2 regions of the Sneathiella sp. D3-11 genome follow, and region 2 is predicted to be linked to the other one. Evidence: riboswitches for the same ligand, from Rfam matches in the RefSeq annotation. Region 2 holds a riboswitch; the other holds the start of a gene.
What was found. A riboswitch is a leader RNA that binds a small molecule or an ion and turns the genes downstream of it on or off. The one in region 2 is predicted to bind glycine.
Positions count from the first base shown of each region.

Region 1: linked by a shared signal. The riboswitch ahead of AC0L73_RS07220 (L-serine ammonia-lyase) and the one ahead of gcvT (glycine cleavage system aminomethyltransferase GcvT) in region 2 are both predicted to bind glycine.

Region 1 covers NZ_CM147911.1:1,390,689-1,402,123, reverse strand. The annotation lists gene boxB (benzoyl-CoA 2,3-epoxidase subunit BoxB) at 1-570, shown strand, start outside; gene AC0L73_RS07240 (cupin domain-containing protein) at 591-902, opposite strand; gene AC0L73_RS07235 (glutathione S-transferase family protein) at 987-1,673, opposite strand; gene speD (adenosylmethionine decarboxylase) at 1,824-2,228, shown strand; gene speE (polyamine aminopropyltransferase) at 2,228-3,079, shown strand; gene AC0L73_RS07220 (L-serine ammonia-lyase) at 3,084-4,463, opposite strand; glycine riboswitch at 4,616-4,707, opposite strand; glycine riboswitch at 4,711-4,797, opposite strand; gene AC0L73_RS07215 (hypothetical protein) at 4,884-5,234, opposite strand; gene AC0L73_RS07210 (NAD(P)H-dependent flavin oxidoreductase) at 5,835-6,806, shown strand; gene AC0L73_RS07205 ((2Fe-2S)-binding protein) at 6,891-7,082, opposite strand; gene bfr (bacterioferritin) at 7,201-7,668, opposite strand; gene AC0L73_RS07195 (MaoC family dehydratase) at 7,774-8,259, shown strand; gene AC0L73_RS07190 (PaaI family thioesterase) at 8,266-8,712, opposite strand; gene AC0L73_RS07185 (acyl-CoA dehydrogenase family protein) at 8,702-9,913, opposite strand; gene AC0L73_RS07180 (LysR family transcriptional regulator) at 10,028-10,915, shown strand; partial or broken gene AC0L73_RS07175 (16S rRNA (cytidine(1402)-2'-O)-methyltransferase) at 10,974-11,075, shown strand; gene rsmI (16S rRNA (cytidine(1402)-2'-O)-methyltransferase) at 11,090-11,435, shown strand, end outside.
Region 2 covers NZ_CM147911.1:2,481,478-2,492,912, forward strand. The annotation lists gene ispH (4-hydroxy-3-methylbut-2-enyl diphosphate reductase) at 1-598, opposite strand, end outside; gene AC0L73_RS12680 (hypothetical protein) at 1,024-1,386, shown strand; glycine riboswitch at 1,505-1,595, shown strand; glycine riboswitch at 1,599-1,692, shown strand; partial or broken gene gcvT (glycine cleavage system aminomethyltransferase GcvT) at 1,781-2,863, shown strand; gene gcvH (glycine cleavage system protein GcvH) at 2,885-3,262, shown strand; gene gcvPA (aminomethyl-transferring glycine dehydrogenase subunit GcvPA) at 3,259-4,602, shown strand; gene gcvPB (aminomethyl-transferring glycine dehydrogenase subunit GcvPB) at 4,602-6,185, shown strand; gene AC0L73_RS12705 (hypothetical protein) at 6,325-6,480, opposite strand; gene AC0L73_RS12710 (F0F1 ATP synthase subunit B family protein) at 6,455-6,811, opposite strand; gene AC0L73_RS12715 (F0F1 ATP synthase subunit B family protein) at 6,811-7,302, opposite strand; gene AC0L73_RS12720 (F0F1 ATP synthase subunit C) at 7,359-7,583, opposite strand; gene AC0L73_RS12725 (F0F1 ATP synthase subunit A) at 7,636-8,373, opposite strand; gene AC0L73_RS12730 (AtpZ/AtpI family protein) at 8,436-8,753, opposite strand; gene AC0L73_RS12735 (hypothetical protein) at 8,915-9,235, opposite strand; gene smc (chromosome segregation protein SMC) at 9,202-11,435, opposite strand, start outside.

The DNA of each region.
Region 1 (11,435 bases), 1.1 Mb from region 2:
CAGCGTTTTGTAAATTTCTGGTTCTCGTCCTGCATGGATTTGTTCGGTGCGGAAGTTTCATCTAATGCGGCGATTAGCTTTGCGAATGGTATCAAGGGGCGCCCTGATGAAAGGGTTTTCAAGGATCATGTGGAGCGGGAAACCTCCTTACAGATAGAAAAGCCTGATGACGCCGGTGGTGTGCAAACGGAAGAGATTACGGTTCGTAGTGCCATTAACGATCAGGTGCGCACGGCTTATATCAAGGACTGCATGGTCGGGATAACGCGTTGGAATCGCCTGATTAAGAAAGCGGGATTTGATTTCGCTATTGAATTGCCGTCAAGCCGGTTTCGCCGAAAAATAGGATTCTGGGCGGATGTGGTTACCGACCCGAAAGGGGACTTTATTTCAGCGGACGAGTTTGACCGTCGTCATGATGAGTTTCTCCCTTCCGAAAATGATCGCGTCTACATTCACAGCCTGATGCAGCAGGTGACCGAGCCCGGCAAGATGGCTGGCTGGATCGCGGCCCCTGATCGTGGCATCAATAACATGCCGGTTGACTATGAATATGTGCATTTGCAGTAAGTGAAATTTTGGTTCTGGGGTTAAATACTACCTTCAGTCTCAACTACCAAAATGCGCGCAGGCGTTCGCGGAACAGCCTTATGCTCATCGCCGGCTTCAGCATGGAAAATATCACCGGGGGATAGCGTCAGAACCTTTTCTTGCCCAGCCTCACGTATATGCATATCGACTTTACCATCCAACAGAACGAATACCTCCGGTCCGTCATTCACATGCCAAATATAGGGTTGATCCGTCCAATGAAGACGAACGGTGGCGTTCGATATCTTCTCAATACCAAGGGCATCCCATGCATTTTTACCTTCAAAATCGGTCGGCTTGATTAGGCGCATTTTGGCTTCCTATCCATAAATTTTTCTTTTGATTAATCCTAACCTACCTTTAACTCATGCATAAACTGGCTGCGTGGATTGCTCCTAAGGTTTTTCCGATGTCAAAAAAGGTCGTGTTGCAATAGTGCTCGGTCGCTCTTTCACGCAATTCCACCATCTTACAAGCTTTGGATAGCTCTGGAACATATTCGTACCCTCAGGTGCCATCAGAAAATAATCGATCATCGGTACCAGATGTGCATCGGCGAGAGAGTAAGAGGTGGCTGCGATATATCCACTATCGCTCGCTAGGTTTTCAAGGATAGCAAGTACAGGGGCACTTTCTTCCAATCCTTCGCTTACAACAGCCTCGTTTGTCGTCTCTCTGAAAGCGCGATTAAAGACCCTCTCGGAAAAGACTTTACGGACGAGCGGCCAGTATCCATAGCTATCGACGATGGAGATGACCTGACGCATTCTGGCGCGTTTCACTACTGTCTCGGGCTGTAAGGATGGCCCTTCAAATGCTTCATCCAGGTACTGAGTTATTGCGCCTGTTTCATAAAGAGTAAAATCACCATGTCGGATGGCCGGCACGCGATTGAAGGGATGGATGTCGATATAATTGGCCGATGCATCTTCGGCGAAGGGGTTAATCTCATGCGTTTCAAGCGCGATTCCCTTTTCCAGCATAACAATCCTGACTATTCGGGAATAAACGCTATACTTAAAACTGAATAGTTCGACATTTTTTTTAGCATTTTGGCGACCTGTTGATAGCGTGCGTTCCATCCGCTCCATCTTGCGTCGACTTGTGTCTGAAACACAAGCGAAGTAACTACTTTTCTCTTGCACTTGCAGGCCGACTCGGCGATAACGCGGCACCTTTTATGGTAAGGCACTCAAGGAGCATTCACGGGAAGAATGCTCAAGGATGAGAAAATGGCAATTTCACCTGCGGCGGCGGAAGAAGATCGTCTCGATTATTTCGTTCATAAGGATGGGTTGACCTTCGCAGGGACTCATCTGATCGTCGATCTTTGGGAAGGGGAGGGCTTCAACGATCCCTTGTTGATCGAAGAAACGCTCCGCCATGCGATTGATGCAGCGGGGGCGACCTTGCTGCATTTTCATATTCATGCGTTTGAGCCCGATGGTCTTTCCGGAGTTGCGGTGCTTGCCGAAAGCCATATCAGCTTTCATAGTTGGCCGGAGCGCGGGTTTATGGCACTCGATATCTTCATGTGTGGCAAGACCGATCCTTACAAGGCTATCCCGATCCTGCGGGAAGCGTTTAAACCCGAAACTGTCCAGCTTAATGAAATCAAGCGGGGGATTGTCAGTTGATGGAACTCTTTGATGAGGGGCTGCATTCGGGTGTCAATCTAGCGCTTAATGTGGAAAAGGTTGTCTATCGCGAGAAGACTGAGCTGCAGGACCTCATGATTTTTGAGAATAGCCAGTTTGGACGCGTTATGTCTCTCGACGGCGCCGTGCAGACAACCGAAAAAGATGAGTTTATCTACCATGAGATGTTCGTTCATGTGCCGGTTCTGGCCCATGGCAAGGTTAGTCGCGCCCTGATTATCGGCGGCGGCGACGGCGGCGCGGCGCGGCAACTCATGAAGCATAGAAATATCGCCGTGACCATGGTGGATATCGACCGGACCGTTGTCGAGCTTAGCAAGAAATACATGCCGTCGATCTCGGGTGGCGCCTTTGACGACCCCCGGCTTGATCTGATCATCGCCGATGGATGCAAGTTTGTGCGAGAGACCGATGAGAAATGGGATGTAATTATTATCGACAGCACTGATCCGCATGGACCCGGGGAAGTCCTCTATACACAGGAATTCTATGCGGACTGCAAGGCCCGTCTTGCGAACGGTGGTATTATAATTACGCAAAACGGCGTGCCTTTCGTTCAGGAAGAAGAACTAAAAACGAGCTATGACCGTCTCGGTAGTTTGTTCAAGGATGTCAGTTTTTATCTCGCCGCGATCCCGAGTTATGTCGGTGGAGTGATGGCCTACGGCTGGGCGACGGATGAGCCGGATCATCGAAAAGTGAGTCTCTCCCGCCTTGTCGCACGCTTTGTCGAGGCCGGGATCACGACGGACTATTATACACCGGAAGTCCATCTTGCGGCTTTTGCTCTCCCGCTTCATATCCAGAAGATACTGACGCGCGAAGATTGAGCAGCTAGCACTCCACGACGTTAACGGCAAGGCCACCTTGCGAGGTTTCCTTATATTTGCTGAGCATATCGACGCCGGTCTGGCGCATCGTCTCGATCACCTCATCAAGAGATACCACATGCGTGCCGTCACCGGACAGCGCGAGGCGGCAGGCATTAATCGCCTTCATCGCGCCCATGGTATTGCGTTCGATGCAGGGGATCTGCACTAATCCGCCGATCGGATCGCAGGTCAAACCAAGATTATGCTCCATGCCGATCTCAGCGGCATTTTCCACCTGTTCGTTCGTGCCTCCCAGAACGGCGGTAAGGGCACCTGCAGCCATGGAACAGGCGACCCCCACTTCCCCCTGACACCCCATTTCTGCGGCGGAGATTGATGCGCGTTTTTTATAGATTGCGCCAATTGCTGCTGCGGTGAGCAGGAAATTGCGCGTCCCCTCCTTTGTGACGCCGGGGCAGAAGCGTTGGTAATATTTAAGTACCGCGGGAATTACCCCGGCCGCACCATTTGTGGGAGCCGTCACCACTCGCCCACCGGCGGCGTTCTCCTCATTGACGGCGAGGGCGTAGAGATTAACCCAGTCAAGAACGGTCAGTGGATCGCGGGAGGCGCGCTCCGGATTTTCCATTAAGTCTTGATACAACGCGTTTGCCCGGCGCTTTACCTTAAGGCCGCCCGGCAGGATACCCTCTCCCTCGCAGCCCCTCTTGATGCAGTTGATCATGGCTTCATTGACATCATCAAGGAAGGCGAAGGTTTCTTCCTCACTTCGCCAACTGCTTTCATTGGCAAGCATCATCTCAGCAATGGTGAGGCCGCTTTCCTTGCCCATATCGAGAAGTTCGTCTGCGGAGGTGAAAGGATAGGGTAGCACAATGTTATGACCCTTCGTTTCTGCCCTGTCCCCTTCGTTGTGAGAGACAACATATCCGCCTCCCACGGAGAAATAGTCCCGGCAGAAAAGCTGCGCACCCTTTGCATCATAGGCATAGAACCGCATGCCGTTAGAATGTTCAGGAAGGAGTTGATCTTTCAGGAAAAGGAGACTTTGGTCCTCAAAAAAGGGAATTATACGATGTCCGTTTAGTGAAATTTCCCCGCTTGTCCGTATTTTGTCGATAAGCGGTTGTACTTTCTCCGGATCAACGGAGGAAGGGCGTTCCCCACTTAGTCCAAGAAGAATAGCAATGTCCGTCGCATGACCGGCGCCAGTGAGAGCAAGCGAGCCATAAAGCTCGACCAGCAGACGATCGGTCGAATCAAGTAAATCCTCTGACGCTAGACGATCGACGAAACGCTTTGCCGCCCGCATGGGCCCCACGGTATGGGAGCTTGATGGGCCAATACCGATTGTATAAAGATCGGTTACGCTGATGTTGATATCCAACTGAGACGTTGGGTTAGGCGGTGCAGTTGGCTTTGATGGTACAACTGGCGTAACGTTGCCAAGGCCGGGTTTGGATGGTTTTGTCATTTACAGGCACCTTTTCTCACTCTGGTGAAAAATTCACCAATGCGTTCAATAGATGCCCCCTCTGTCCGGTTACCTGAAAGATTACGTCGACATATCGCCGACTTACCTCTTCGGTGATGCGTTAGCCATGGCCTCAGCATACTCTCCAGAGCCCTCTTTCCTGACGGTACATGTGCCTGAGAGTTTCCGGGGCGGTTGCTCCTTCGGCGCCGGTAAGTCCGGTCTCTCCCATCAGGATAATCAAGGAATGCCAGCATAGTCCGGCAATTCACATAGACCTTAGAGACCGCGCTTTGGCATTGTCAAGTCCGGGCCTTCCGAAATGGATCAACGGGTGCCGTATTTCAAAACCCAAAGGGGTAGCAATGCCGCGACATCAGCGCTTTTTTCATCGAGTTCCACCGCCGTTGTCATCTCATCTTCATCAATTCGCACGATGCGTCCGCCAAATCGGCACATTTCTGGGGAGCCAACGGGCCCGATAATTCCTTCGACAGTTTGATCAAGTATAACATGGTCTGCGATACCGTTTAGCAGCATTCCGTCAAGAGACCAGTTCTCTGTCGAAAACCGAATGCCCTCAATTTCTACGCTGAGGACCGGGTTTGATACGCGAAAGGCCCCACGTTTTTCGAATCTGTTTGCAACAGATTGTGTGTTCATTTCAGCTTGCAGCACGAATAGTCTCCATAAAAATTTATCTACTCATCGAGTATGCAGCCTTTGTGCCAGTATCAAGGGAAAGGTAAAAAGTCTGTATTTCTTCGCTTTTTCGTTCCTTTGAGAGACGGACAGGAGTGATGCGATATAGGTAAGCGGTCAAATTTTCCCGCTCTGTAGGAAATAATAGCCGGGCATATTGGGTCTGGTTTGATGGAAATTATAAGCAATAAAGAGAATCATGTTTTGTGAATCGGGGTGAGATCACATTGTTTTGAGCCCAAATCTGATCTAATGCCGATATCTCTGAATTTTTTTAATGAGCACCCAAAGGTAATAATATTATGTTTTTCAATGATTTTTCGCAATAATGCTGCAGGTGCGAAATAAAAAAATGAAATTTTGTCAATAATGACAATTTGTCATCTTTGAAAAAGCCTGCTAAGAAAATGCCCAAGCCGGGTAACTGAGCGAAAAGATTCAGGCTTGGCTAAATAATTAAAAGGTCGGGTAACTGGGCGCAAGATCCAGACTTAGCTCAACCATCCATAGCCAAGTAACTGGGCGTAAGATCCAGGCTTGGCTATATTTATCCCAGTATCAGGAGTCATCTCGTAAATGACAATGCCGACCGTTCTGGAAGGGCGTCTTTCTCTCCCAGTTATTGCATCACCAATGTTTATTGTATCCGGGCCTGAACTGGTAATTGCTCAGTGCAAGCAGGGCATCGTCGGATCTTTTCCTGCTCTTAATGCAAGGCCGATTTCTCAGCTTGACGAATGGCTCTTTCAGATCAAGTCAGAACTTGCTGACTATGCGGCGGCGAATCCTGACAAGAAGGTCGCCCCCTTTGCTGTCAATCAGATTGTACATGCGTCAAATACTCGTTTGGAGGAAGATGTTGCACTCTGCGTTAAGCATGAAGTGCCGATTATCATCACGAGCCTTCGGGCCCCGAATGAAATTGTTGAGGCGATACATTCTTACGGCGGAATTATCCTGCATGACGTGACTACCATCCGCCATGCCCAAAAGGCATTGGAAGCAGGCGTCGATGGTTTAATTCTGGTTTGCGCGGGCGCTGGCGGGCATGCGGGGCGGTTAAGTCCGTTCGCGCTTGTCTCCGAAGTGCGGCAGTTCTTTGATGGGCCGATTGCTCTTTCCGGGGCCATTGCGAATGGCCGATCAATCCTTGCAGCCCAGGCAATGGGCGCGGATCTCGCCTATATGGGGAGTGCATTTATCGCTACCAAAGAAGCCAACGCGGTAGACGACTACAAAAATATGATCGTTGAAAGCACAGGCGAGGATATTCTCTATACGAACACCTTTACCGGCGTTCACGGTAACTATTTGCGCCCCAGTGTGGAAAAAGCGGGGCTTGATCCGGAGAATTTGCCGGGTGCCGATAAAAGCCGGATGAATTTCGGCAGCGGTAGTACGGGTAAATCGAAAGCCTGGAAAGACATATGGGGTTCCGGGCAGGGAATTGGCAGCGTAAGCGATGTGCCAAGTGTTGAAGAATATGTTGATCGCTTAAAAGAACAGTATGCCCAGGCCAAGGCTGAAATCAATAATAAGGCCATTTAGACTGAATTTTCCCTCACCCTAACGGGTGGGGGTAATTTCTTCAAATTTCCAGCATATTTAAGATTACAGGGTGATGTCGCCGGATCAGCGCCGAACGGTGATTGGCGCGCTGCTACCGGTTGTTTCCCGGATGATATCCCGGATATTAGATGTGCATTTTGCACATTGTGGTGCTGCTCCCAGTGTTTCATAGACATTTGCGATGCGTTGCGCACCTGAGGCGACGGCGCTTTTAATGTCTCTATCAGTCAATCCATTACAAAGGCAAATATACATTCTTCAACTTGTTTAATATTAAAAATGACAATCATTCCTAATAAATTAAGCGCTGTGCGACTAATTGTCAATGGCAAGGGAAGTTTATAGGGCGGGAATTTGCTACTAAGGGGCTAATTTAGGAAACTTGTGACTGAACGTAGTTTTGAAGTCCCATCTTCTCAATTAGGCCAAGCTGGGTTTCCAGCCAATCAATATGCTCCTCTTCAGATTCAAGGATATCGACCAGCAAATCGCGGGATACGTAGTCCTGCTTGCTTTCGCAATCTTTGATGGCCGCTTTTAAATCGACGTGAGCGACATGCTCCATTTTAAGGTCGCATTCGATGATTTCCCCGACGTCTTCGCCAATCATCAACTTGCCGAGATCCTGCAGGTTTGGAAGACCTTCTAAGAAGAGCACCCGTTTGATGAGCTTGTCTGCATGCTTCATCTCATCGACGGATTCTTCATATTCTTTCTCGCCTAATTCTTTAAGGCCCCAGTCTTCAAGCATGCGAGCATGCAGGAAATATTGATTAATGGCCGTCAATTCATTCTTTAGAATGACGTTAAGATGCTTGATAATTGACGTGTCGCCTTTCATGAATAGCTCCTTGCGTTGCCATGATATGTCCCTTAACTATAGCGCAGCGGCAGTGTTAAACAAATGCCATAACGAACAAGACTTGATAAACAAGTGAGGCGAGGAATGTCCGAAGATCAATTTAACCCAGAAAACCACAAATTTGCCGAAGCAAGCTATTTCGAAGACTTGACCGTCGGCCAAAGGTTCTACATTCCATCGCGGACATTGCGTGATGCAAATTTCTCTGCCTTTCAGGCGGCCTCCGGTGATAATCACCCGATTCATTATGATGTTGAATATTGCAAAACTCAGGGGCATCCGGAGTTGCTGGCACATGGGTTTCAGGTGTTGATACAAACTGCCTCCGGTGCCGGAATATTCCCGCATGTAATTGGTGAATCGCTCGTTGCCTTTATTGACCAGTCATCAAAATTCTTAGGGCCGGTATATTATGGCGATACCGTCTATCCGGAGCTTGTTATCACGGAGCTTAAGGAGCAAAGGTCAACCGGCGTGGTTACAGTGCGCTCAACTATTCACAATCAGCGCAAAGAGCTGGTACTGGAAGGGGAGCAGCGCTATCTGGTACGCCGCCGTCCAAAGGCCTGATCTCAGCTAAACCTTGAAGTTCCGCGTTGACGCGAGAACTGAGCCACAGAGCTTCTCTTCGCCTTTAGAGACAGAATAGATATCCGCCGCACCAACAGAGAGGGTCCGCCCGTTCTGCAGGACGCGACCACGGGCAATTAATTTTTCTCCTCGTGCCGGACCGGTCATCTTTACTGTAAAATCGAGTGTGGCACATGCCCATCCAGCAGGCAGCAGGGACGTGCAGGCGCTGACGGCGGCGATGTCACCGATCGTACCGACGAATGACGCCGGAAAGAGGTCGGGCGGTGTGGATAAAGCTTCCTGAAACGGTGCCTCAATCGCAATCTGCCCCGGTGTTTCCTTCAGTATTTTCACACCGTAGGTTTGCACGAACGGTAGAAGAGGCAAAAAGGCGGAGGGCTTGGCGTAGCCCTCCGTCCGTTCAGGTGTTTCTTGTCCTTTAAGAGGCATAACGCGCCACTATCTGCTTGCCGAGAGAGGACATATGCACCTGATCCGGTCCGTCTGCGAGCCTGACGGTCCGGGCGTAGGCAAAAGCTTCGGCTAGGAAGGTGTCCTGACTGAGACCCATGGCGCCGTGCACCTGAATAGCCCGGTCGATAACCGTTTGCGCCATGGTCGGTGCGATGATTTTGATCATCGCGATCAGGTCGCGTGCTTCCTTATAGGACACCTCGTCCATACGGGCGGCAACCTTCAGGGTAAGCAAGCGCGCCTGCTCAATATCGCAAATTGATTTCGCGATATCTTCACGCACGGAGCCCTGATCACTCAGTTTTTTGCCAAACGCAACACGGCTTTCCGCCCGAACGCACATCAATTCCAAGGCGCGCTGGGCGCAGCCAATTAAACGCATGCAGTGATGGATGCGGCCCGGACCTAGGCGACCCTGTGCAATTGCAAAACCTTCGCCTTCGCCACCAATAATATTTGAGGCGGGCACTCGAACATTTTCGAACAATACCTCGGCATGGCCATGGGGTGCGTCGTCCGATCCAAATACTTTAAGGGGGCGAACAATCGTGACGCCTTTGGTATTTACGGGGACAAGAATCTGTGACTGCTGCTGATGTCGTGGTGCATTTACGTCAGTTTTTCCCATAACAATCATGATTTTACAGCGTGGGTCGGGCGCGCCGGATGTCCACCATTTACGCCCATTGATGACATATTCGTCGCCTTGCCTGTCTATCGTGCACTGGACATTTGTCGCATCTGAAGATGCCACGGCAGGCTCTGTCATAGCGAAGGCTGAGCGAATTTCCCCGTTTAGGAGTGGGACCAGCCACTCATCGCGTTGGGCCTGTGTGCCATAACGAGCAAGCACTTCCATGTTACCAGTATCGGGGGCGCTGCAATTAAAAGCCTCTGACCCGATCATCGACCGGCCCATGATTTCGGATAGTGGTGCGTACTCAAGGTTTTTCAGACCCGCGCCATAATCTTCAAATTCTGCAAGGAAGAGGTTCCACAGCCCTTCTGCTTTCGCCTTCTTCTTCAGTTCCTCCATCACCGGAGGAATAGTCCAGCGATTGGCGGATGACTCAATATAGTCGTGGTATTCTTTCTCCGCGTCATAGACATGCGCATTCATAAAGCCTTCGACACGGCTCGCAAGATCCTCGACTTTGTCGGTAAAGCTAAAATCCATTTCTCTGATCCTTCTTGAGTACGGTAGGTTTCTTGGGCAAGATAGTATTGATAGAGAAATCATTGAAATTTATTTCTATGATAAATTTATATTCACATATGTTATAGTAGAAGGATGAAACTTAGTCATATCGACCTTAATCTCTTCCTGACGTTCGAGGCGATCTATACGCATGGCAACTTGACGCTTGCGGCGCGTCACTTGAATGTAACGCAACCCGCAGTCAGTAACGCGTTGGCGCGCCTGCGCGACCGATTGGAGGATTCGCTTTTTATTCATGCGGGCAAGCGGATGAACCCGACACCGATGGCCCAGAAAATGATTGGACCAGTTCGTCAGGCGCTTCGTCTCTTGCAGTCTGGTATTAGCGCTGAGGAGGAATTTGATCCGCAAACGAGTGATAAGGTGACCCGTCTGGCAATTGGTGACATCGGGGAAACGATTTTGCTGCCCCGGCTCGTTGAAAAGCTGCGCCAACTTGCTCCCCTTATGACAATTCAGGTGGTTAACGTTCCCCGGCGCTCGATTCCACGGCGGCTATCTCTGGGGGAGATTGATTTTGCAGTTGATATTCCGTTGATTGCAAACACCCAACTCATCAATGACAAATTAATGAGCGATCGGCAGGTGTGTGTCGTCGGCCGACATCACCCGCTCGCAGACAAGCCGGAATTGACCCTCGAAGACTATCTGGATTTGACACATATCCTTGTTTCCTCACGTCCACGCGGCGGGGGGCTTGTCGATATCGAGCTGGGGAAAGTCGGGGTTTCCCGACGTATCGCTGTGCGTCTTCAACATTATCAGTCCGCATTTCATATGATTGAACAGACTGATCTTGCGCTAACTGCTCCGCTGCAGCTAACCCGGATGTATAATTGTCAGGTTTTTCCATTACCTTTTGAGGCGCCAAACCTGGAACTGCAGCTCTATTGGCATATTTCCACGGATCAAACAGCGTTAAGCAAATGGCTGCGCGATCAGATTTTCTCTGTCATATAAAAAACAATTCGAGCGCGGGTCATTGCGCCGATCAACAGAATATGGTTAGTCCATCGTTATGACAGAAACTGCAGAGAACGCGCCGACCCTTTACCTCATCCCTACTCCGATAGGAAATCTTGAGGATATCTCGCTGCGTGCCTTGCGTATCCTTCAATCGGTTGATGCGCTGGCGTGCGAGGATACTCGCCATACCCGGAAAATATACGAGCGACATGCGCTCACCAGCCCCCGATTATCTTCGCCTGTCATGCCCATAATGAAGATCGGGCGGTTGGCCGTATTCTCTCGCTTCTTCGGGATGGCAAGTCCGTCGGTCTGACATCTGATGCCGGGGCGCCTGGTGTTAGCGACCCTGGGCAGCGTGCAGCCGCCGCCGTTATTGAGGCGGGATATGAGGTTATCGCCTTGCCGGGCCCAAGCGCTGTCATTACTGCGCTTAACGTTTCCGGACTTCCGGCTCCGGCTTTTTCTTTTCTCGGTTTCCTGCCGCGCCGCCCGGGGCGTCAGCGGAAGTTAT
Region 2 (11,435 bases):
TATCTTCTTTTCTGGGGCTCTCAATCGACGGAAAGCGCTTCTTAAGAATGCCAACAATTTCTGCTGTTTCATCAACGGAAAGTGTTGTTTGAGTGAGATAAGCCAAGCTTTTCCCAACCTGCTTTTGGGTAAAGGATCTTGCCTCTTCCGCCGTTTCAATGAGGCTGATCTGACCCTCGGCAAGTTGTCCCATCGTTCCGATTACTTCAGGATGACCGCGATGACCAATCAGGATAATCTCATGATTGTCCCGTTCGTGGCGTTCCGCTTCCCGATGCACTTTGCTGACAAGCGGGCAGGTAGCGTCGATATAGAACATTTTGCGGTTTTCCGCCTCGGCCGGTACTGATTTTGCGACACCGTGGGCTGAAAAAATCACAGGAACGTCTTTTGGTATATCCGCCAGTTCGTCAACGAAGACTGCCCCCTTCTTTTCGAGGCTTTCGACAACGAAACGATTATGCACAATTTCATGGCGGACATAGACCGGCGCGCCATATTTTTCGAGGGCTCTTTCAACAATTTGGATCGCACGGTCCACGCCAGCGCAAAAACCGCGCGGCGCCGCCAATAGCAATGTCCGTTCTGATCTATCCATAATTGCTTCCAAGCCTGAATTGGTTCATAGAATATTCCTGCGGACCGTGAAAACTTGCTAATTCCGCTGGACCATCCTAGATTTGCCGAACTCATACAACAGTTTCAAGGGTAATGCCATATCTAGGCGAGGTAAATTCAAATGATGATGGCAACAATTGCGCCGTCGTCCGAAAATCTGTATTTCTTTGGACATATGCAGGCTGGTGTCTTGCCGTTTGCGATAGCGTCCAAAATACTCTTTAGTTCCTTATACGCCGGTACATTAACATTATGCCTAGTCTCAAATTCATAAATACATCTTTACGCGCATGTTTTCTGACTGTTCCACTGCTAATTACATCAGCTTGCAGCGGTAGTGTCGATACAGATATATTCAGCATTTTCGGCAGCTCTAAACCACCACTTCCCTGCCCACGGGTGGAAGTGCTACCCGGTGCAGAGACCATCACTATCTTTCGTGAAGGGGAGGGGCGCGACCTTGTTGACGTTCAATTTGAAGGCATCATCGCCCCATTTAGTGGCCAATGCCAGTATGTGGACGATGACACAGCCGTTGTTGTTGAGCTCATCCTGCGCATAGGGGCGACCAAGGGACCGGCTGCGACCAGCCAGACAGAGGAATTTCCTTTTTTTGTCGCTATAGCGGAAAGAACGGGCGAGATTATCGCCAAGAAAATTTTCTATAGCCCGGTCGAGGTTGAGGAAGGACGTCGTCGTGCCACTGTTCAGGAAGAACTGGAACAACGCATCCCCTTGACCGGCCTTAAGACCGGGGGGATTATGTAATTATCATCGGATTTCAGCTCACACGTGAGCAGTTGGAATTGCAGAGCTAATTACGGGCGTGAGGCCAATAGTTGTTTGACTATTCTTAAATCGACATTATTATCGCGCGGATATTCAGTCGATCCCCGCGGGAGAGATGGTCGTTATGAGCCATCGCCGAAGGAGCAACCACCCCGGAAACTCTCAGGCAACCGGACCGCAGGGGGATGAAACTCTGGAAAGCAAATTACGTATGTAATTTCACCGAAGGGGTAAGCGATATGGCAGTTGCCAACATCGTCAATTCTCTCAGGTTATAGGACAGAGGGGGTCAATCCAGCGGGTTTTTGCTGGAGAATTTGGCTTTTGTCCGCAACCAGGGTTGTCCTATGAGTGAAACTTCGTCGACGAAAAAACCGTCCTTTACAATTTGCATGTCGAACTCGGCGCCAAGATGGTGCCGTTTGCGGGCTACGACATGCCTGTGCAATATCCTGCCGGTATTCTGAATGAGCATTTGCATACCCGGGAGGCGGCCGGGCTTTTCGATGTTTCCCATATGGGGCAGGTGGTTATTTCGGGCGAAAATCCTGCGGGAGCTATCGAGGCACTTATTCCTGGGGATATTCAGGCGCTTTCGGCGGGCGAGATGCGCTATAGCTTTCTCACAAATGATCAGGGCGGCATTCTGGATGATCTTATCGTCACCCGGCGAGAGAATGATCTCTTCGTTGTTGTGAACGCCGCCTGTAAGGAACAGGACATCGCGCTGCTGACAGGCGGGCTTGCAGGTAAGGCTGAGGTCACAGAGCTGACTGATAGAGCTCTTGTCGCTCTGCAAGGTCCAAAAGCAGTCGACGTCCTCGCGCGGTATGCACCGGAAGTCGTCGCTATGTCTTTTATGAACTATCGCGAAGTTGAAATAGATGGTGTTCCCTGTTTCGTGACCCGTTCTGGATACACGGGCGAAGACGGATTCGAGATTTCCATCCCGAATGATCAGGCAGAGGAGATATGTCGGAAGCTGTTGGACGAAACCGAAGTAATGCCAATTGGCCTTGGCGCACGTGATTCGCTCCGTCTGGAGGCGGGGCTGTGCCTTTATGGCCACGACCTTAACGAAGTGACAACGCCGATCTCGGCCGGTTTGATCTGGGCGATCAGCAAGCGCCGCCGCATTGAGGGCGGATTTCCCGGTGCGGATATTATTCAGGCCGACATCGCGAATAAACCGGCGATGAAACGCGTGGGTATTTTACCTGAAGGTCGTGCGCCTGCACGCGAACATACGGTAATTACAAATGAAGCGGGAGAGACCATCGGTGAAATTACGTCTGGTGGGTTTTCTCCCAGCCTTGGAATTCCCATCGCGATGGGCTATGTCCCACTTGATTTTTCAGCCGTTGGAACGAAAATAAATTTGCTTGTCAGAGGTAAGTCTCGCCCCGCCGTGGTTGCGAAAATGCCGTTCGTCGAGCAGCGCTATTATCGAGGATAATTTTTCACTGGAGAGTAATGAATGTCTTACAAATTTACAGAAGATCATGAATGGGTGCTGCTCGAAGGCGACGTGGCGACGATCGGCATCAGCGATTATGCTCAGGGGCAGCTGGGCGACGTGGTCTATGTCGAAGTCCCGACGGTAGGCGATGAAATTACCAAGGGAGATGAACTCGCAGTAGTCGAAAGCGTGAAAGCAGCATCAGAAGTTTATTCCCCGGTGAGCGGTGAAATCGTTGATGTCAACGCTGAGTTGGAAGGCGCGCCAACCGTGGTCAACGAGGATGCTATGAAAGGCGGATGGTTTGCTAAAGTCCGCGTAACGAATAGTGCGGAATTGAACGACCTGATGGATGAAGCCGCCTATAAAACATTTATCGAAGGTCTCGACGAATGAGGTATATGCCGCATACCGACCGGGAACGGAATGAAATGCTGACGAAAATCGGTGTTGGATCGATTGACGATCTCTTTACCGATATCCCGGAAGAAGCCCGTCTTGAGGGCTTGCTTGATTTGCCGCTTCATGAAAGTGAAATGGTGGTTGAGAAGAATTTCCGGAAACTGGCGGCAAAGAATCTCTCGCCCTATTCGGTCCCCTGTTTTTTGGGAGCAGGCGCTTATCAGCATCACGTTCCCTCTGTTGCGGACCATATTATCCAGCGCTCCGAATTTTTGACGGCTTATACGCCATATCAGCCGGAAATCAGTCAGGGTACTCTTCAGGCCTTGTTCGAATTTCAGACTCAAGTGGCATTGATCACGGGGATGGAAGTCGCGAACGCGTCTATGTATGACGGCGCGACATCCTGTGCGGAGGCTGTTTTGATGGCCTGCAGGGTGACACGGCGAAAAAAGGCGGTGATCTCCGGCAATCTGCATCCTCATTACCGCGATGTTACCCATACAACGCTGCAATTTACCGAGTTTGAGACAATCGATCTACCATCCGCTGTTTCGGGCGAGGAGAGTTTCGACGATCACATTGGATCGGATATAGCCTGTGTAGTTGTACAGAATCCGGATTTTTTCGGTCGACTTCATGACTTGAGCGTGCTTGCGGAAAAATGTCACGCCTCGGGTGCTCTCCTTGTTGTTGCGGTGAACGAAGTGGTGTCGCTGGGCGCAATCACATCTCCCGGAGAAATGGGCGCGGATATTGTCGCAGGGGAGGGGCAGTCAATCGGCGTGCCGCTTTCATACGGTGGACCATATGTAGGTCTTCTTGCGACGCGGCAGAAATTTGTTCGGCAGATGCCAGGTCGGCTTTGCGGTCAGACTGTGGATCAGGATGGCAAGCGTGGGTTCGTTCTGACCCTCTCCACGCGGGAGCAGCATATCCGCCGTGAAAAGGCGACAAGTAATATTTGTACGAATGCCGGCCTCTGCTCCCTTGCCTTTACGATTCATATGAGCCTTCTAGGTGAGAACGGCTTGACGAAGCTGGGCTCACTCAATCATTCACAGGCCGTCACGCTTGCAGAAAAGCTCGAGGTGATCGATGGTGTGGAGATTCTCAACGACAGCTTTTTCAACGAATTTACACTTCGCCTGCCGATGAATGCAGCAAGCGCAGTCGAAAAGCTTGGTGAGAAGGGCATACTTGGGGGCGTACCGGTGTCCCGCCTCATCCCGGATGACCCGGAGATGACGAATCTACTTCTTGTCGCGGCGACTGAAACTTGCTCGGCTTCGGATATGGATGAATTTGTCGTTGCGTTGAAGGAGGTGCTCTAATGCTGAATAATAAAGGACGCCCGACGCAACCGACGGCAGTTTCCGAAGGCGAGACATCGCTTAAAACTTATACTGGAAATAAAGGTCTCGACCTTGAATCACCTCTGATATTTGAACAAGGCGTTCCGGGTAGAATTGGTGTCGATATGGCCGACCCACAGCCCGTGAAGAGCCGCCTTGGCGGGATTGAGCGGAAAGGATCCATTGGACTGCCCGATTTGTCGGAACCACAGGTCCTCCGGCATTTTGTCAGGCTTAGCCGACAAAACTATGCGATCGACGCAGGATTTTATCCTTTGGGGTCCTGCACTATGAAGCATAATCCGCGAATCAATGAAAAAGTTGCCCGGCTTGCCGGACTCGGCGACCTGCACCCCATGCAGCCGACAAGCACCGTTCAAGGAGCTTTGGAGTTGGTTGATAGTCTGGCCCATTGGCTTAAGACAATTACCGGTATGCCAGCGGTTGCGATGTCCCCAGCCGCTGGTGCGCATGGAGAGCTTTGTGGTGTAATGGCCATCCGTGCGGCCCATGAAGCGAACGGAGAGAGCCGGGCACGCATTTTGGTGCCGGAATCGGCTCATGGTACAAATCCGGCAACGGCGGCGCTTTGCGGCTATAAGGTGGATGCGGTTCCGGCCCGAAAGGACGGGCGGATGGATCTTGACGCCTTCGCCGACAAGCTTGGTCCTGATGTCGCCGGAGTCATGCTGACGAACCCGAATACCTGCGGCCTGTTCGAAACAGACGTGAAGAAAATTGCCGATATGGTGCATGAAGTCGGTGGCTACTTCTATTGTGACGGCGCCAACCTCAACGCCATTCTTGGTCGGGTTCGTCCGGGCGACCTTGGTGTTGATGCGATGCATATTAATCTGCATAAGACCTTTTCCACGCCGCATGGCGGCGGTGGACCTGGCTCGGGACCCGTTGTTCTCTCTGAAGCCCTAGCACCTTTCGCGCCGATCCCTTTCGTAACTCATGGTGAAAATGGCTTTGATCTTGTTGAGCAGAAGAGCGGTGCCGCCGTTCAAAGTTTTGGCCGGATGAAGGGGTATCATGGGCAGATGGGCATGTTTATCCGTGCACTGGCTTATATGCAGAGCCATGGCGCAGATGGACTTCGTCAGATTGCGGAAGATGCGGTCCTTAATGCTAACTACATTCGGGTAGGCTTAGATGACAAGCTCCATTCGCCGTTTGAAGGCATATGTATGCATGAGGCCCTGTTTGACGATAGCACGTTAAAAGGCACAGGGGTGACGACACTTGATCTTGCAAAGGCGATGATCGATGAAGGATATCACCCGATGACCATGTATTTCCCGCTTGTGGTTCACGGAGCCATGCTGATTGAGCCGACAGAAAGCGAATCACGACAAACTCTGGATCAGTTTATCGGGGCCATGCGGCATCTGCTGGATAAGGCAACGACGGGAGAGAGTGACTATTTCCTCAGTGCGCCGCATTTCGCACCTCGGCGGCGGCTGGATGAAACTGGCGCAGCGCGTAATCCGGTATTGAGATGGCTGCCATCAGCACCAGTGGAAACGGAAGAAACGCCTCTATCTGCAGCATCGTAGCCTCCCTGAGATTGCTGCATACCTCGGCCTCGTCATTCATGGCGAGGCCTTTTTCGTCTCTTCTATGAGGGAGATTACTTTGAGCAATAAAAAAAAGCCCCGAAATATCGGGGCTTTTCTAAAATAACCGGATTAGGCTCTAGTTGAGCTGTTTTTCCAAACCTTGAATAGATTGGTCGATCAAGGCGTCGGCCTTATCGCCTTTCAATCCGTCCTGCATCAGCTTGCTCGCGGCGGCAATTGCCACATCAACAGCGATGCCTTGCACTTCAGCGACGGCTTTTTCCTCGGCCATGGCGGATCTTGGTTTCTGCAAGTTCTTGGCGTCGTGCCAAGGTCGCTTCAAGTTCCTGAACGCTCTCTTTACGCAGGATTTCCGCATCTTCCTTGGCTCTTGCAACGATTTCTTCCGCAGTCTGCAGTGCATCGTGCTGTCGCCGCTGATAATCCGCAAAGAGCGACTGTGCATCTTCACGGAGTTTCTTGGCTTCTTCCAACTCTTCACGAATCTTGTCGGCGCGGGCGTCAAGCTGCTTGGCAATCAGCGGCGGCACCTTGAAGTAAACAAGAACAGCAAGAAAGCCAACAAAAGCGACTGCGACCCAAAAGGCGGGATCATGTAGCATCAGGCGTCTCCCTTCATACTGGAGGCGACCGCGGCCTCCACATCCTTGTCGGAAACGTCGAAGGCAACGAGCTTGCCTACTGCAGATTTCGCAGTATCGGCCGCAATTTCGCGCACATGGCTGAGCGCGGATTCCTTAGCCTTAAGAATGCTGGCTTCTGCGGCCTGAGCCTTTTTCGCCAGCTTCGCATCCAACTCAGCCTTGCTCGCGTCCTGCTCCTTGGCCATAGAGGCCTTCAGTTCAGAAACAATGCCGTGAGCTTTGGCACGGGCTTCGGCAAGAGCCTCTTCATAATCGGCTTTCGCCTTATCTGCGTCTTCACTAAGCCGCTTTGCTTCTTCCAGATCCGAAGAAATGCGGTTCTGGCGACTTTCCAGTACTTCTGAAATGCCTGGAATCGCGAGCTTCGCCATCAAAATATAGAGAATGACGAATGAAATCGCGAGCCATACAAGCTGCGGTGGGAAGTCTGCAATATTAAGTTGCGGCATACCGGTTCCTTAATCCAATCCTATCGACCCAATTTCTCAAATATGAGAAAGGTTGATTAACCGAACAGGATCAGGAATGCGATAACCAGCGCGAACAGCGCAACAGCTTCTGTCAGGGCAAAGCCGAGCAGCACGTTACCGAAAACTTTCGGAGCAGCAGCCGGATTGCGTAGAGAGCCAGAAACGTAAGATCCGAAGATATTTCCGATACCCACACCCACACCTGCAAGTGCGATAGTCGCAAGGCCGGCACCGATCATCTTTGCGGCTTCTAATTCCATAATATTCTTCCTTCTAAATCAAGAACAACCAATGTTGAAGATTAACTAATACTCAATGATGCAGGTGAAGCGCATCGTTAAGATAGAGGCATGACAGAATGGCAAACACATAGGCCTGCAAAAATGCGACTAGGAATTCCAAGCCTGTCAGAACAACGATAAACCCGAGGGGAAGCCATCCGAGATAAATCCCGAGGCTGACAACAAATCCGCCAAACACTTTCAGCAGCGTATGTCCGGCCAGCATATTAGCGAACAAACGAACAGAGAGGCTGATGGGGCGAACGAAATAGGAGATGACCTCAATCGGCACCAGAATGACCAGCAAGACAACCGGTACGCCGCTGGGGACGAAGAACGTCAGGAACTTGAAGCCATGACGGACAATCCCGATAACCGTCACACCAACAAATACAAGCGCGGCCAATGCAAAGGTAACAATGATCTGGCTGGTAACCGTAAATGTGTAAGGGATCATCCCGAGCAGGTTACAGAACAGCACAAACATGAACAGGGTGAAGATGAACGGGAAATACTTGCGTCCGTCCGACCCCACATTGTCCTTGATCATATTGGCGATGAATTCATAGCTGATTTCCGCCATAGACTGCATGCGGCCCGGCACCATGGCCCGCCCGCGCATACTCCATGTCAGAAAAAGTGTGATTGCTGCGATTGCGATAACCATGAACAGCGAAGCATTCGTAAAAGAGACGTCAAGGCCACCTACGTTCCATTCAACCAGGCGCTTGATTTCAAATTGTGCAAGAGGGCTATGTTCTGACGCCACGATGCTGTTCCCGTCTTAACTGTTTCAACTTGTTCCAGAATATCCAGCCACTTACCGGATATCTATTCCTCATTCGCGCTGTCATTCATGCGCTTGCCGACTTTAATAACGTTGTATAGACCAACAACGGCACCGACAATCAAAAATACCAGCATTAACCAAGGCTTCGTGTCCAACCACTTGTCGAGCAACCAACCAATCCAGCCGCAAACCAGCAACGCAGCAACCATCTCAACGGATAGTCGCCATGCCCTGCCGGCTGAGCTGTTTCGCTCTACCTTCAAGTCGCTGCGGTTCCAGGAAGCCTGTTCCTGTTGTTGCTGCGCCTTTTTAAGCCGAGCTCTAAATTCTTCTTTCGAGGGAGGTTCAGGTTTACTCATTCGCGTCTCCCGATGGAATGCACTATGCTGCCCATCAACCCCCACAGAAAGCGCGGGAAACATACGGTCTGCCCCCCGGAGTGTCAAGACCTTACACACGGCTTTTTCGCCACATTCATGATTGTTTATTGCCATCGCCCAAAAGAGTAGGAGAAGTGCCACTAGGCTGCGTTTTCGGTAATCTCCTTGGCCTGCTCAAGATCGACCGAAACAAGTTGCGAAATTCCGCGCTCTGCCATGGTTACGCCAAACAGGCGATCCATGCGCGCCATTGTGATCGGGTGATGGGTAACCACCAAAAACCGTGTCTCGGAGTTTTGGGCGATGCTGTCCAGAAGATGACAAAGGCGCTCCACATTGACGTCATCAAGCGGTGCATCCACTTCGTCGAGGACACAAATCGGCGCGGGGTTGGTCAGGAACACCGCGAAAAGAAGGGCAACCGCCGTTAGTGCTTGCTCCCCACCGGATAGAAGTGACATGAGCTGAAGCTTCTTGCCGGGGGGCTCGCCATAATCTCAAGACCTGCGGCAAGCGGATCGTCTGATTCCGTCAGGGTCAGGTGAGCCTGACCACCGCCAAACACCTGCTTGAAGAGATGCTGGAAATGTTCATCAACTTTGGTGAAGGCTGCAAGCAGGCGTTCCCGGCCTTCGCGGTTGAGGCCTGATATGCCTTGTCGAAGCCGGGCGATAGCCGCGAGCAAATCTTCACGCTCATTCGTCAAGGTGGTGAGTTGCTCCTCAACTTCTGCGGCCTCAATTTCGGCCCGGAGATTGACAGGGCCCATATTATCTCGCTCCCGCTTCAATCGGTCCAGCTTGCGCTCGCTATCGTCAACGGGGGGAATTTCCTCGTTTTCTTCGATGCCACCTGCAGCTTTGATCTGGTCCGGTGAACATTCCAATTTCTCTCGGACTTGTTCGGCTAGCCCTTTCAAGACTTCCGTCATATGCTCCACATCAGACTGATGGCGTACCCGTTCCTCACGGCAAGTTGCCAGTGCATCCTGACATTTTTTAAGGGCGGCATCACATTCTGAAAGGATCGATTCGGCCTCTGCCAGCTTATCGCGTGCGCCATTGCGTCGTCCTTCAGCCCGTGCAACCTCATCCATCAGGTTGTTGCGCTTGGTCGCAATCTCTTCGGGCTTGCTCTCGATCTCTGCGAGTTCTTCTGATGTGTCCTTGAAGCGCATTTCAAGTTGCACAAAATGAGCGGCCATGTTTTTGTTGCGTTCAATCCAGCCTATGACCTCCCTATCGATCGCAGCAAGACGGTCACGGCGGGTTGCGGCTTCTCTCTCTACGCGGTCCGATTCGCTCCGCATCACGGCAAGTTCGTCCCGTTTTTCATGAAGGCTTGCCCGCACCGTTTCGATCTCGGCACGGCTGCCTTCCATATCCGGAAGACGATCAAGAAGTTGCTGCTTGGCTGCAAGACTTTCCACAAGTGCTTCTTGCTCTGATGAGAGTTCGGAAATATTTTCCTGCAAAGAGGTGAGGCGAGACTGCCGCGCGGCGTTTTGCCTTATTTCTTCTGCGTTCGCAGCCCGTAGCTTGGAAAGTTCCTGCTCCTGCTCCCGCAGCTGCCGCCGGAGATTTTTCACCTTTTCGGTCGCATTACCAAGCAAATCTGAGCAGCCTTTCAGATCGTTCGTGACGTTGGCGAGGGTATCGCGCTTTTTCGCAAGATCTTTTGCAATCTCCTCCAGGCGATTCCGTTGTTCAAGCCGGGCCGCAGCAGCGGTCTTTGCGCCGGCCTTGCGCGTAAAGCCATCCCAGCGCCAGAGGTCTCCATTACGGGTGACAAGACGCTGGCCTGGCTTCAGATCGCTTTGCATTGCCGGGCCGTCTTTGGCGTCAATCACGGCAATCTGCGAGAGACGGGCTTTGAGCGCCGGGTGCCCTTTTACAAATTGATCAAGCGTCTCAGCGCCGCCCTTGAAATTCTGGGAATTTGCCGAGCCTTCCAGCGTTTGCCAGTATGCGGAGGCGGCATCATCTGCGGGTGCTTCCAATTCGTCACCGAGCGCAGCACCAAGCGCCATTTCATAGCCCTTGGAAACCGTCAATTCCTCGATAATACCGGGCCATTCACCATCACTAGAACTTTCCAGCAGGCGGGAGAGGGTGCGCTCTTCCGTCTCCAGCGTGGTGACGTCGCGTTCGGCGAGTTTGACTTTCTCTCTGGCCTCCCGCTCAGCGCCATCTGCGGCCTGACGGAGTATTTCTGCCTCATCACACGCCGTATTAAGATCGTTTAATGATATGATGTTTTCCTGCAATGATGCGGATGAGGTGGCACCACCATCCGCCTCTATTTTTTCCTGCAGCGTCGCTTTTTCCCGATCCAGATCTTCGAGCCGCGCCTTTATCTTTCCAAGTTGTGCTGTTGCAGTCTCAATCTGCTGAATAAGGCTGTTGCGTTCCGCAAGTTGGGCTGCGACAGTTTCTGTTTTTGTATCAAACGCGGATTGCAGCTCCTGAAGTGAGGTAGCCTTTTCGTTCACCTTGGCAAGCAAGGCTTCTGCGCGCGGCCCCGCAGTTTCCGTCTCTCTTTTTAATACTGACTTTTCTTCTTCGAGACGGGCAATTGCCTCCGCCGAATCTTTCTCGAGATCCTTCTCCCGGACCATATCATGCGATATCTGGCTTTTACGGTCTTCAAGCTGTTGCTTTG